One region of the Arsenophonus endosymbiont of Crataerina pallida genome, then DNA from elsewhere that is predicted to be linked to it. Evidence: predicted binding sites of a transcription regulator. Region 1 holds the regulator's gene; the other holds the start of a gene.
The links. Region 1 encodes Fur, which represses iron uptake genes when iron is present. Its sites were predicted from a motif close to ATAATAATGAGAACNACTATCAA; they were not measured.
Positions count from the first base shown of each region.

Region 2: sufA (Fe-S cluster assembly scaffold SufA) is a predicted target of Fur. The motif match lies at 2,066-2,088, and genes of this name have one in related genera.

Region 1 is NZ_OZ026540.1:2,514,519-2,520,828, forward strand. Features, by position in the region: gene ybfE (LexA regulated protein) at 1-218, shown strand, start outside; gene fldA (flavodoxin FldA) at 411-941, shown strand; gene fur (ferric iron uptake transcriptional regulator) at 1,101-1,568, shown strand; gene AACL31_RS13435 (lipase family protein) at 1,645-2,625, opposite strand; gene glnS (glutamine--tRNA ligase) at 2,837-4,501, opposite strand; partial or broken gene AACL31_RS13445 (glucose PTS transporter subunit IIA) at 4,713-5,099, opposite strand; partial or broken gene nagA (N-acetylglucosamine-6-phosphate deacetylase) at 5,099-5,698, shown strand; partial or broken gene nagC (DNA-binding transcriptional regulator NagC) at 5,726-6,310, shown strand, end outside.
Region 2 is NZ_OZ026540.1:2,346,089-2,352,398, reverse strand. Features, by position in the region: partial or broken gene ydiJ (D-2-hydroxyglutarate dehydrogenase YdiJ) at 1-1,430, shown strand, start outside; gene AACL31_RS12535 (hotdog fold thioesterase) at 1,427-1,837, shown strand; gene sufA (Fe-S cluster assembly scaffold SufA) at 2,163-2,534, shown strand; gene sufB (Fe-S cluster assembly protein SufB) at 2,547-4,046, shown strand; gene sufC (Fe-S cluster assembly ATPase SufC) at 4,091-4,837, shown strand; partial or broken gene ydiK (AI-2E family transporter YdiK) at 5,571-6,305, shown strand.

The DNA of each region.
Region 1 (6,310 bases):
GTCCAAAAACCAATCCTTTATCTCGACATGAACAATTAAAAATTAATAAACGTAATCAGTTAAAACGTGATAAAAGCAAAGGTTTACGCCGTGTCGAACTAAAAATCAATGAGCGTGCTGTTGCGGCATTAAATATGCTAGCTCAAGAACAAAAAATAAGCCGTAGTGAATTAATAGAACAAATATTGCTGACACAATTAGCAAAGAAAAACCGATGAATTGCAATTTTACTGGTTTATTTTGCCTAAAACACACAAAATTGACAGAATTATGCCGTTATTTTCGTCAAAATAACGGTTATTTAATTATTTATTAATCAATCGTTATTATCTTTGCTATTACTACTGTTAATAACGATAAGATAAGATAACAAAACAACTCAAATTAAAATTAAGAGGTTTATTTACTTTATGGCAATCATAGGTATCTTCTTCGGCAGTGATACTGGCAATACAGAAAATATTGCCAAAATGATCCAAGAAACCCTTGGCGGCGCTGATATTGCTGAAATTCATGATATTGCTAAAAGCAGTAAAGAGGATATTGAAGCATTTGATATTTTACTATTCGGTATTCCTACCTGGTATTATGGTGAAGCACAGTGTGATTGGGATGACTTCTTTCCGACATTAGAAGAAATTGATTTTACCAATAAGCTAGTAGCTATTTTTGGTTGTGGCGATCAAGAAGATTATGCGGAATATTTCTGTGATGCTATGGGTACTGTGAAAGAGATTATTGAACCTAATGGTGCTATCATTGTTGGCCATTGGCCAACAGAAGGTTACCACTTCGAAGCATCAAAAGGGCTCGCTGATGACTCTAACTTTATTGGCCTTGCCATTGATGAAGACAGGCAACCGGAACTAACCGCTGAGCGAGTGGAAAGCTGGGTAAAACAAATATCCGAAGAGCTAAATTTACAAACTATTATCGATTGATAGCTGTCAATATTTTTTGTATATGATAATTCCTGCAAATTGTGTAATGATATTATGACATATATAATTGTAAAATTAGTTTGAAATAAACAGTATACTACTGTTAACGATGTTTTGATATTATTGAATTCACTGCTAATGCAACAAGGTAGGATCCGCATGACCGACAACAGTAAAGCATTGAAGAATGCAGGGCTTAAAGTAACACTTCCACGTTTAAAAATTTTAGAGGTATTACAAGAGCCTGAATGCCATCATGTCAGTGCGGAAAATCTCTATAAAAAACTCATTGATATGGGGGAAGAGATTGGCCTCGCAACGGTTTATCGTGTTCTAAATCAATTTGATGACGCGGGTATTGTTACTCGCCATAATTTTGAAGGCGGTAAATCGGTTTTTGAGTTGACACAACAACATCACCATGATCACTTAATTTGCTTAGATTGTGGTAAAGTCATTGAATTCAGCGATGAATCCATTGAGACACGACAAAAAAATATTGCGGAACGTCATGGCATCAAGCTCTCTAATCACAGTCTCTATCTATATGGACATTGCTCCAAAAAAGATCATTGTGATGAAAACGATTTGGGCCACCCTGCCCGCAATAGTAAAGAAGAAAAATAACCCAGCCTATTACTATTTTTGTTATTAATCAGTTAAAAATAAAAGGATAATTGCAGTCCAATTTCTCCTTTTATTTTCAAGTTTGTAGCGCATAAATAAGACTATGCTTGACATAATTTGAATGTGCCGCTAAAAAGTTGTCTTTTTTGTTCGTTGCTTGGGGAATAATATTAATTTTACCAATATGATCAACCGCAAAAAATTTATCCATCTTCGGAATAACATCACCTTCGACATAATGATGATTGATATTATGCATAGCCTTCTCTAAATCTAAACTACCATGTTGCTTTAACAAATCGCGCTGTAAACCTCGGCCAAATTGAGCACTGCTAAAACATTCCGCCAAAATAACATTTTCTTTGCTAGATACCTTCAGTGCTGCATAAGCAGCTAAACCACCACCTAATGAATGACCACTGGTTGAAAGCCTGTATCCATTCCATTCCCCATCCATTTGAACCAGTTGTTGCAGATTATGCATTAATTGCGCAGCCTGCTTATAGCAAGCTGGAACACCACCAAATACATTATGAACATTCGCCTCGCATTGCTTAATAAAATTATTAATATTTTTTATATAACGCGGAGCTCCACCGCTCACTCCATGACCGCTGGTTGTCCCACCAAATACCAATCGAATTTCCCGCTCAACCTTATTGCGAAAGATATAAGCCACCAATCCAGTATGACTATCTTCTAATAGACCATCTTGTGGATAAAGTTTTATATTAGTCATTTTAGACACAAACCTTACCAATTCACGATCAATTCCCCACTGGGTTGCTTCTAAAATTGTAAAGTCACGATTGTAAACAAAATCAGCCAATAGAGCATTATGATAACGTTGCTCACTGCTGGCTTTATCTATTGGAAAACTTAATTTTTGACAAGTATGCAAACCCTTTAATGGTCTTTTTTGTACCGATATAAAGGCATCACTGTTATAAATACTTTTTAATGGACAGGTGAAATTGATCTTAGGTGATATCGTTTGCAGTTCTGCTTGTAAAACCGCTTTTTCTATTGGAAGAGATGAATTAATAAACTTAAGCATGATATAACATCCTTGTTAGTAACCAATTGATTTTTTTGATAAGGATATTGACTACATATTTTTTTGACTTGCTCTAAACGAATAAAAATTTATAACAGAAAGCCATTTTTCTGTTAATAAAAATATCTCGTTAACAATAATGACGATATTTTTTAATAAAAAGCGTGGCTATAAACCACGCTTTTACCATAACTCTTAACGGGGTAATTTCTTAGCTTGCTATTTTTGCCCAACTATCTCTTAAGCCTACAGTGCGATTAAATACCAGCTGCTTAGCTGTATGATCATGGCTATCTGCACAAAAATAACCCTCGCGTTCAAACTGATAAGCTTTTCCCGGTTGCGCGGTAATTAAACTTGGTTCAACAAACCCATAGCGAATCACTAAAGAATCAGGATTAATGGTAGCTAAAAAGTCCTCTTCTGCGGCAGGATTAGGCACAGTAAATAAGCGATCATACAATCGGATCTCTGCTGGCAAGGCATGTGATGCACTGACCCAATGGATAACCCCTTTGACTTTACGTCCATCAGCAGGATCTTTATTTAATGTATCAGCATCATAAGTACAATAAATCGTGGTAATGTTGCCTTCTGCATCTTTATCAACCCGATTAGCTTGTACAATATAAGCATTTCGTAAACGCACTTCTTTACCCAAAACTAAGCGCTTATATTGCCGATTAGCTTCTTCACGAAAATCAGCTCGATCGATATAAAGTTCCCGACTAAATGGCACTTGTCGAGTGCCCATCTCAGGTTTATTGGGGTGATTATACATCGTCAGCATTTGCTCATCAGCAGACATATTTTCAATCACTAACTTTATGGGATCTAATACCGCCATTGCCCGTGGTGCATTTTCATTTAGATCATCACGAATACAAGATTCCAATGCTGCCATTTCAACAGTATTATCTTGCTTAGTCACGCCAATACGCCGACAAAATTCACGAATCGACGCTGCCGTATAACCACGACGACGTAAACCTGAAATGGTTGGCATTCTGGGATCATCCCAGTTTTCAACCCTATTCTCCGCCACTAACTGATTTAGTTTACGTTTTGACATCACCGTATAGGCAAGATTTAGACGCGAAAACTCATACTGTCTTGGATGACAATCAATGGTAATATTATCTAATACCCAATCATATAATCGGCGATTATCTTGAAATTCCAGGGTACAAAGTGAATGGGTAATCCCCTCCAATGCGTCCGAAATACAATGAGTAAAATCATACATTGGATAAATACACCATTTATTACCCGATTGGTGGTGTTCAGCATATTTTATCCGATATAACACCGGATCGCGCATGACAATAAAAGAGGATAACATATCAATTTTAGCACGTAGACAGGCCTTTCCTTCTTCAAATCCACCCGCACGCATCTTGTCAAATAGCTGCAAATTCTGCTCAATAGTGCGATCACGATATGGACTATTTTTACCTGGCTGCTTTAAAGTTCCGCGATATTCACGAATAGCATCGGGACTTAATTCATCAACATAAGCTAAGCCTTTTTTAATCAGCTCAATAGCATATTGATATAGGTCATCAAAATAATCTGACGAATATTTTACGTTACCACTCCAATTAAACCCTAACCATTTTACATCTTCTTGAATGGAATTAACATATTCAACATCTTCTTTAACTGGATTAGTATCATCAAAACGCAAATTGCATTGACCCTGATAATCCTCTGCAATACCAAAATTCAAACAGATTGATTTGGCATGACCAATATGTAAATAACCATTAGGTTCAGGTGGAAAACGGGTATATACATGAGTATGCTTACCTGTAGCCAAATCTTCTTCAATAATCTGGCGAATGAAATTTGTTGGGCGAGTATCTGCCTCATTCATTGTCATAGTTCCTCAATGCAAAAGCATGTTAATAACGCTTTTATCATCTACGATATCCGAATTAGAAACAACCGTTTATTAACATATATTATTAGGCTTTATTTAATCAATAAAAAGCTCATAAAGGAAAAACGGGAGGTTCATAACCCTTCCCGTTTTTATTCATTATTAATTATATGGTTATCATATCAAATCATAATGATAAAACACATTACTTCAATACATCATAAATTGGTGTTACTCCAGCGATTACTTCACCAGTTGCAACTATTGTCAATCCCTGATAATCATCAATATTACTGATAACGACTGGACTTATCATTGACTTAGCATGCTGTTCCAAATAATCGAGATCTAATTTCAGGATAGGCTGACCTACCTTTACATCACTATTTTCTTCAACTAAACGCTCACAACCCTGCCCTTTTAACGTTACAGTATCAATACCCATGTGAACGATCACTTCAACACCTTCATTCGTCTCGATGCAGAAAGCATGATTGGTAGCAAAAATTTTCACAATCTTACCGGATACAGGCGCTAATACCTCACCACTCGTTGGCTTAATCGCTAAACCATCACCGACAATACGGCTAGCTAGTTGAAGCCGGTATTGTTGTTTCAGCAGGCCATTCCAATGCCACTTATGAAGAAGCACAAAATGGCTTCAAGGCAGGTATTCAATTCTCAACCCATCTTTTCAATGCCATGCCTGCTATTTCAGGTCGAGCCCCGGGATTAGTGGGTGCTATTTACAACACTCCTAATGTATATGCAGGAATTATTGCCGATGGATTACATGTTCACTGGGCTAATATTCGTGACAGTAAACAATTAAAAGGCGATAAATTAGTTCTAGTAACAGATGCCACCGCACCTGCTGGTCTGGATTCTAATGGCAGTGAAATGGATTATTTTACCTTTGCTGGTAAAACCATATATTATCGCGATGGATTATGTGTTGATAAAAATGGTACATTAAGTGGTTCATCCTTAACGATGATAGATGCTGTCAAAAATATCGTTGAACATGTAGGTATTGCATTAGATGAAGCATTACGAATGGCCACACTTTATCCAGCTCGTGCTATTGGTGTCGACAAAAAACTTGGGAGCATAGAAAAAGATAAAGTTGCAAACCTTATCGTATTTGATCACGACTTCATCATCCGCAAAACCATTGTTAATGGCCGTTAAATAGAACTGTAACGAGCATATATACTGATGAGTCACAATTACATCTTGAAGCAAATTGGTAATATTGATTTAGTTAAACAATTAAATAGTGCTGTTGTATATCGAATTATTGATCAAAATGGCCCTATTTCTCGAATTCAGATCTCAGAACAAAGCCAGTTGGCGCCTGCTAGTGTAACCAAAATAACCCGCCAACTACTGGAGCGTGGTTTAATTAAAGAAGTCGCTCAACAAGCCTCTACCGGTGGTCGCCGACCAATTTCAATTATTTCTGAACATCATATTTTTCATAGCATCGGTGTCAGATTAGGCCGTCGTGACTGTACATTAGCACTTTACGCCTTAAACGGCAAAATGCTCGCCGAAGCGCATTCACCCTTACCAGAAACCGGTCAACAAAAAACAGAAAATCATTTAATTGCCGCCATTGAAAATTTCATTCAACAACATCAACGCCCTAATCGCGAGTTGATTGCTATTTCAGTTATTTTACCTGGCTTAGTCAATCCATAAGCAGGAATTGTCCATTATATGCCCCATATAAAAGTACATAACTGGCAATTGCTGCGTAATCTGAAAGAGCATTTCAAAATAACCTGTTTTATCGGTCAC
Region 2 (6,310 bases), 170 kb from region 1:
TAATGTAGCGCTCCCGTTAATGCCTATCGATGCTGTAAAAAGAGGAACTTATGATCGCACTATCCCGATCAAAGTGAGGGAAACATTTGAGCAGGTTATGGCCTGTAATGGTAATGGCTTGTGCTTTAATTTTGACGTTAATAGTCCAATGTGTCCTTCAATGAAAATTTCCCAGCAACGAATTCATTCGCCAAAAGGCCGAGCAACATTAATGCGAGAATGGTTAAGATTACAGGTTAAGCAAGGCGTAAACTTAGCGTTATTTGCAGAAGATATTAATAGTTATAAACTCTCTTGGCTGCAAAAAATAACACGCCTATACCATACCTTGCGAGCTAAGAGTGGACAGTATGATTTTTCCCCATGAAGTAAAAGAGGCGATGGCGGGTTGTTTAGCCTGTAAAGCGTGTTCAACCCAATGCCCAGTTAAAATTGATGTTCCCACGTTTAGGGCAAAATTTTTAGCCCTCTATTATAGTCGTTATTTGCGACCAATTAGTGACTACGTGGTTGCCAATATTGAATTAACTTTGCCGCTGATGGCAAAACAACCACGCTGGTTTAATTTTATATTACGGCAAGGGTGGATACAAACCCTAGGTCACAAGGTGATTGGACTAACGGATTTTCCTCAACTGTCTACACCCAGTTTACAACAACAATTGGCTGGTCATGCAGCATTGTCTCTGTCATTGCCACAATTAGAAAGCTTACCTGAAGAGACTCGCAGCCAATTTGTTTTTGTCGTCCAAGATCCATTTACTAGTTATTATGATGCAAGGGTAGTTGCAGATTTTATACATTTAATTGAAATATTAGGTTATCGGCCTATATTGTTGCCATTTTCTGCTAATGGAAAAGCGTTGCATATTAAAGGATATTTAACCCGTTTTGCCAAAACAGCGCAAAAAACAGCGGATTTTCTTAACCGCTTAGCGCAATTATCAATTCCGATGGTCGGTATTGATCCAGCCTTAGTGCTCTGTTATCGCGATGAATATAGCCAGATCCTTGGTAATAAACGGGATAAATTCGAAGTTAAATTAGTTAATGAGTGGCTGATGACAGTATTAGCGCCAAAGCCAGCAGCGAAGTTAACGGCTGAAAAATGGTATCTATTAGGGCATTGTACCGAAATGTCATTGTTAGCTGATAGTGCCCAACAATGGATTAAAATTTTTGCTCAGTTTGGTCGTCAACTTATTAATGTTAATGTTGGTTGTTGCGGCATGGCAGGAACTTATGGTCATGAGGTTAAACATCTGGCTAATTCAAAGGGAATTTATGCCTTATCTTGGGGAAATCGATTACAAAAATTACCCAAAACACGTTGTCTAGCAACAGGTTACTCTTGTCGCAGTCAAGTAAAACGAATTGAAAATGAAACAATAAAACATCCTTTACAAGCGTTATTGGAGATATTTAAATGATTTGGCAGCGTTCTTATACCCTCGAAGAAATTAATAGTTGGAGTGATAACAGCATGTTATCCCATTTAGGGATTGTTATGTTAAGTATCAGTGACGATACTATTGAAGCAACAATGCCGGTTGATCAAAGTACCATGCAGCCGTTTGGATTACTACATGGTGGTGCTTCGGTGGTATTAGCCGAATCGTTAGGCTCGATAGCTGGTTATCTCTGCACTCAAGATAATCAAAAAGTAGTTGGCACCGAAATTAATGCTAGCCATATTAGGCCGGTATCTTCAGGAAAAGTACGTGGCGTATGTAGTGCAATTCATCTAGGTCGCCGGCGACAAGTCTGGTCGATAAAAATCTTTGATGAACAATTAAGACTGAGTTGTATTTGTCGTTTGACAACAGTAATCATTTAATGATTAGCACTTAAAGATAACTAAACGACAAAAACTCGATGATTTAGCGATACTTTGTTCGTCACGTTAAATATTGCTGAATTTGCGAGTTTATTTTATTTTTTTAATGTTTATCAACATGTTAATATGATTGATAAATTAGGAATCGTAAAAAAACAGTAAAATAAACGCCACTTTTTGCTGAAAAAACACTCTAATAAAAATATCCGCTTAAAATAAATGGTTGAAGTGAGAAATGTTATCATTACCATATATAATATTAAACAAAAAAAGTCTAGTTACATTGATAGTGTAATCTAGTCAAAATATTAGTTTTGTGAGGTCAATAATGGCAGAGCATGTTGATACTTTTTCTTTGAATGAAACAACTTGGCAGGGCCTTACCATAACCGATAAAGCAGCTGCTCAAATTCTTAAATTAATGAAAAAAAATCCTGCTAGTCAGGGATTATCTCTTAATATCAAGCAATCAGGTTGTGCAGGATTTGGTTATGTCATTACATTGATAGATAATCCAACTAAAGAATATTTGCTGTTTGAAAATAATGGCGCCAAACTTTTTGTTCCTCTAAAAGCAATGCCATTTATTGATGGTACTGAGGTTGATTATGTTCGTGAGGGACTTAATCAAGTATTCAAATTTAATAATCCTAAGGCTCAACACGCTTGTGGTTGTGGTGAAAGCTTTGGTATTTAAGTGAATTAAATTATGTCACAGCGTAATATAGAAATTGGTGATGATGTTCAACAATGGATAGCGGAGCATCGTTATAAAGAGGGGTTTTTCACTCAGGTTGCAACGGATGAATTAGCTAAAGGTCTCAATGAAGAGGTCATCAAAGCGATTTCAGCCAAACGTAATGAACCTGATTGGATGTTGCAGTTTCGTTTAGAGGCTTATCAACATTGGTTGGGTATGGAAGAACCCCACTGGCTTAAAGGCTATTATCCTGATTTAAACTACCAGGAATATAGTTATTATGCAGCGCCATCCTGCAATAGTTGCGATGATACTTGTCAAACTGAAACTGATTCATCGGCAGCGGGTGGGGATGAGCATAGCAATAATTATCTGACCGCCGAAGTTGAAGAAGCATTCAATAAACTTGGTGTACCAGTCCGTGAGGGTAAATTGGTTGCGGTAGATGCTATTTTTGACTCTGTTTCTGTTTCAACAACTTATCGTAGCGAATTAGCGAAACTGGGTATTATTTTTTGCTCTTTTGGTGAAGCTATCCAACAGTATCCTGAGTTAGTAAAAAAATATATTGGTACGGTCGTTTCTAATCGAGACAATTTTTTTGCGGCATTAAATTCTGCTGTCGCTTCTGATGGGACATTTGTTTATGTGCCAAAAGGAGTTCGTTGCCCGATGGAATTATCAACCTATTTCCGTATTAATTCAGCTAAGACCGGTCAGTTTGAGCGCACTATCTTGATTGCTGATGAAGGTAGTTACGTTAGTTATATTGAAGGATGCTCTGCTCCGGTGCGAGATAGCTATCAATTACATGCTGCGGTAGTTGAAGTTATTATTCATAAAGATGCTGAAGTAAAATATTCTACCGTACAAAACTGGTTTTCAGGTGGTGAAAGTGAAACCGGTGGCATTTTAAACTTTGTCACCAAACGCGCCTTATGCGAGGGTGAGAATGCCAAAATGTCCTGGACACAGTCTGAAACAGGTTCGGCTATTACTTGGAAATATCCTAGTGTTATTTTGCAAGGGGATAATTCGGTGGGGGAATTCTTTTCAGTGGCATTAACCAATGGTAATCAACAGGCTGATACCGGTACAAAAATGATCCATATTGGTAAGAATACGCATTCCACCATCATCTCTAAAGGGATCTCAGCTGGTCGTAGTCAAAATAGTTACCGCGGTTTAGTAAAGATTTTACCGACGGCAGAAAATGCCAGAAATTATACCCAATGTGATTCTATGTTAATTGGCACTCAATGTGGCGCGCATACTTTTCCTTATATTGAAGTAAAAAATAGTAGCGCACAGTTAGAGCATGAAGCTACAACATCTCGTATTGGTGAAGATCAACTCTTTTATTGTTTGCAACGAGGTATTAGTGAGGATGACGCCATTTCGATGATCGTAAATGGTTTCTGTAAAGATGTCTTTTCTGAATTACCATTAGAGTTTGCCGTTGAAGCACAAAAATTGTTAGCAATTAGTTTGGAGCATAGTGTGGGTTGATGGTTCCTATTAAAAGAATACTCAGTTATTCAAAGGCCAATGAAATGTTAAGTGTTAAAAATTTAAATGTCAGTATTGAAGGTAATCAAATTCTTAACGGATTAAATCTAGAAGTAAAAGCGGGTGAAGTACATGCAATCATGGGGCCTAATGGATCAGGCAAGAGTACATTATCAGCGACACTGGCAGGACGTGAAGAATATCAAGTAGAACAGGGTGAAATTCTATTCAAAAATAAAAATTTGCTTGAGTTATCGCCGGAAGAACGTGCAGGAGAAGGTATATTTTTAGCCTTTCAATATCCAGTGGAAATTCCTGGCGTAAGTAATCAATTTTTCTTACAAACCTCGGTTAATGCAGTAAGAGAGTATCGTAAGCAGCCACCACTAGATAGATTTGATTTTCAGGATTTTATTGAAGATAAAATTGAACTACTTGATATGCCGAAAGATTTACTTACTCGATCAGTAAATGTCGGTTTCTCTGGTGGAGAAAAAAAGCGCAATGATATTTTACAGATGGCAGCGTTAGAGCCTGAGTTATGTATTTTAGATGAAACTGACTCGGGTCTTGATATTGATGCCTTAAAAGTTGTGGCTAATGGCGTGAACTCACTTCGTAGCCCTGAAAGAGCTTTTATCATCGTTACTCACTATCAGCGTATTTTGGATTATGTACAGCCTGATTTTGTTCATGTTCTCCATCAAGGCAAAATTATTCAATCAGGTGATTTTACCTTGGCCAAAAAACTGGAGGTACAAGGCTATGGCTGGCTTATTGACCAACAGTGAAAGAGCAGAAAAACAGCAGCAAGTCACAAAGTTAAATCAACAGGCGCTAAAAAGCTTTGCGACACTTTTTTATGCCAGTAAGAGAGCAAATGAAAAACAAGCTCAGGCCTATTGGCAGCAGGTAGAGAAAATTGGTTTTCCGCCATTTCGCCATGAAGAGTGGCATTATACGCCGTTGGCAAAAGTACTTAACGCTCAATACCAATTAAATAGTGATAAAGTTAACACAATTACTGCTGAGCAATTAAAACAGCTGGCTATCTCCCTTGACGGCTGGCGAATTGTTTTGTTTGATGGATGTCTTATCCCTGACTTAAGTAGTGATAACTTTGGTCCTTATCAAATTCAAATGATGGATGCGCAAGCACAGCTTCCAGCGCCTATCGTGACCGATGAAATATTCCTGTATTTAACTGAGAGTCTGGCCGCTCAACCCCTAATGATTAAATTGGCCGCTAATCAACAGGTAGAAAAACCGCTCTATATATTGAATATTACCTCTGGTTCAAATCACCATAATTATGTTAATACTAGTCACTATCGCTATCATTTAGAGATTGGTGCCAATTGCAAATCGCAGGTTGTTGAACATTTTGTTTCTGTTGATGATAAGCCGCATCTGACAGGCAGTCGATTGACCGCTAATATAGGTGATAATAGTCATTTTAGTCATATTAAACTTAGCGTTGAAAACAACCAAAGTCACCATTTTGCCCATAATGACATCTTGTCATATGGTTGGCATACATTGGTCGCTAATGGCGGTAATACATTAATTGCTAAACTACAACCGTATGTTGGAGAAGCAACCAGCTGGTTCTTAGCGCAAGCCATTAATGCCGGGCGTTTCGTGTTTCATCTTGTCGTAATGTTACTATTTAGTGCATTACTCTATTTGCAGGGAGAAAGTGTTATATTAAGTATTCGGCATTTTGCCATTCGCCTGGCAGGTACGCGAGGCGATACCGCGATCCTACTTGCAGGCCAATCAATTCGCGCTGTTGCATTAGGTGTAGTAGTTACCGCATTAATACAAGCAATTACCAGTGGTATTGGTTTAGCTTTAGCAGATATTCCTTATGCTGCGATATTAACAATTCTTATCTTTGTATGTTGTGTTGCCCAACTTGGACCATTATTGATTATGGTACCCTCCATAGTATGGTTATTCTGGTCAGGCAATACCAGCTGGGCCATTATTATGATTGTATGGAGCATAATTGTCGCAACAATGGATGGCGTACTACGTCCTATTTTAATAAGAATGGGGGCGAATTTATCAATGATACTTATTTTGATTGGCGCTATTGGTGGAATTTTATCATTTGGCGTAATTGGTCTTTTTATTGGTCCAGTCGTTTTAGCTGTCTCACATAATTTACTAACCGCCTGGATGAATGAGGTTTCGAAACCAACTAAGTTATCAAATAATTTAACCAAATCTAATTTATATAAGAAAGATCCTTAAATTAA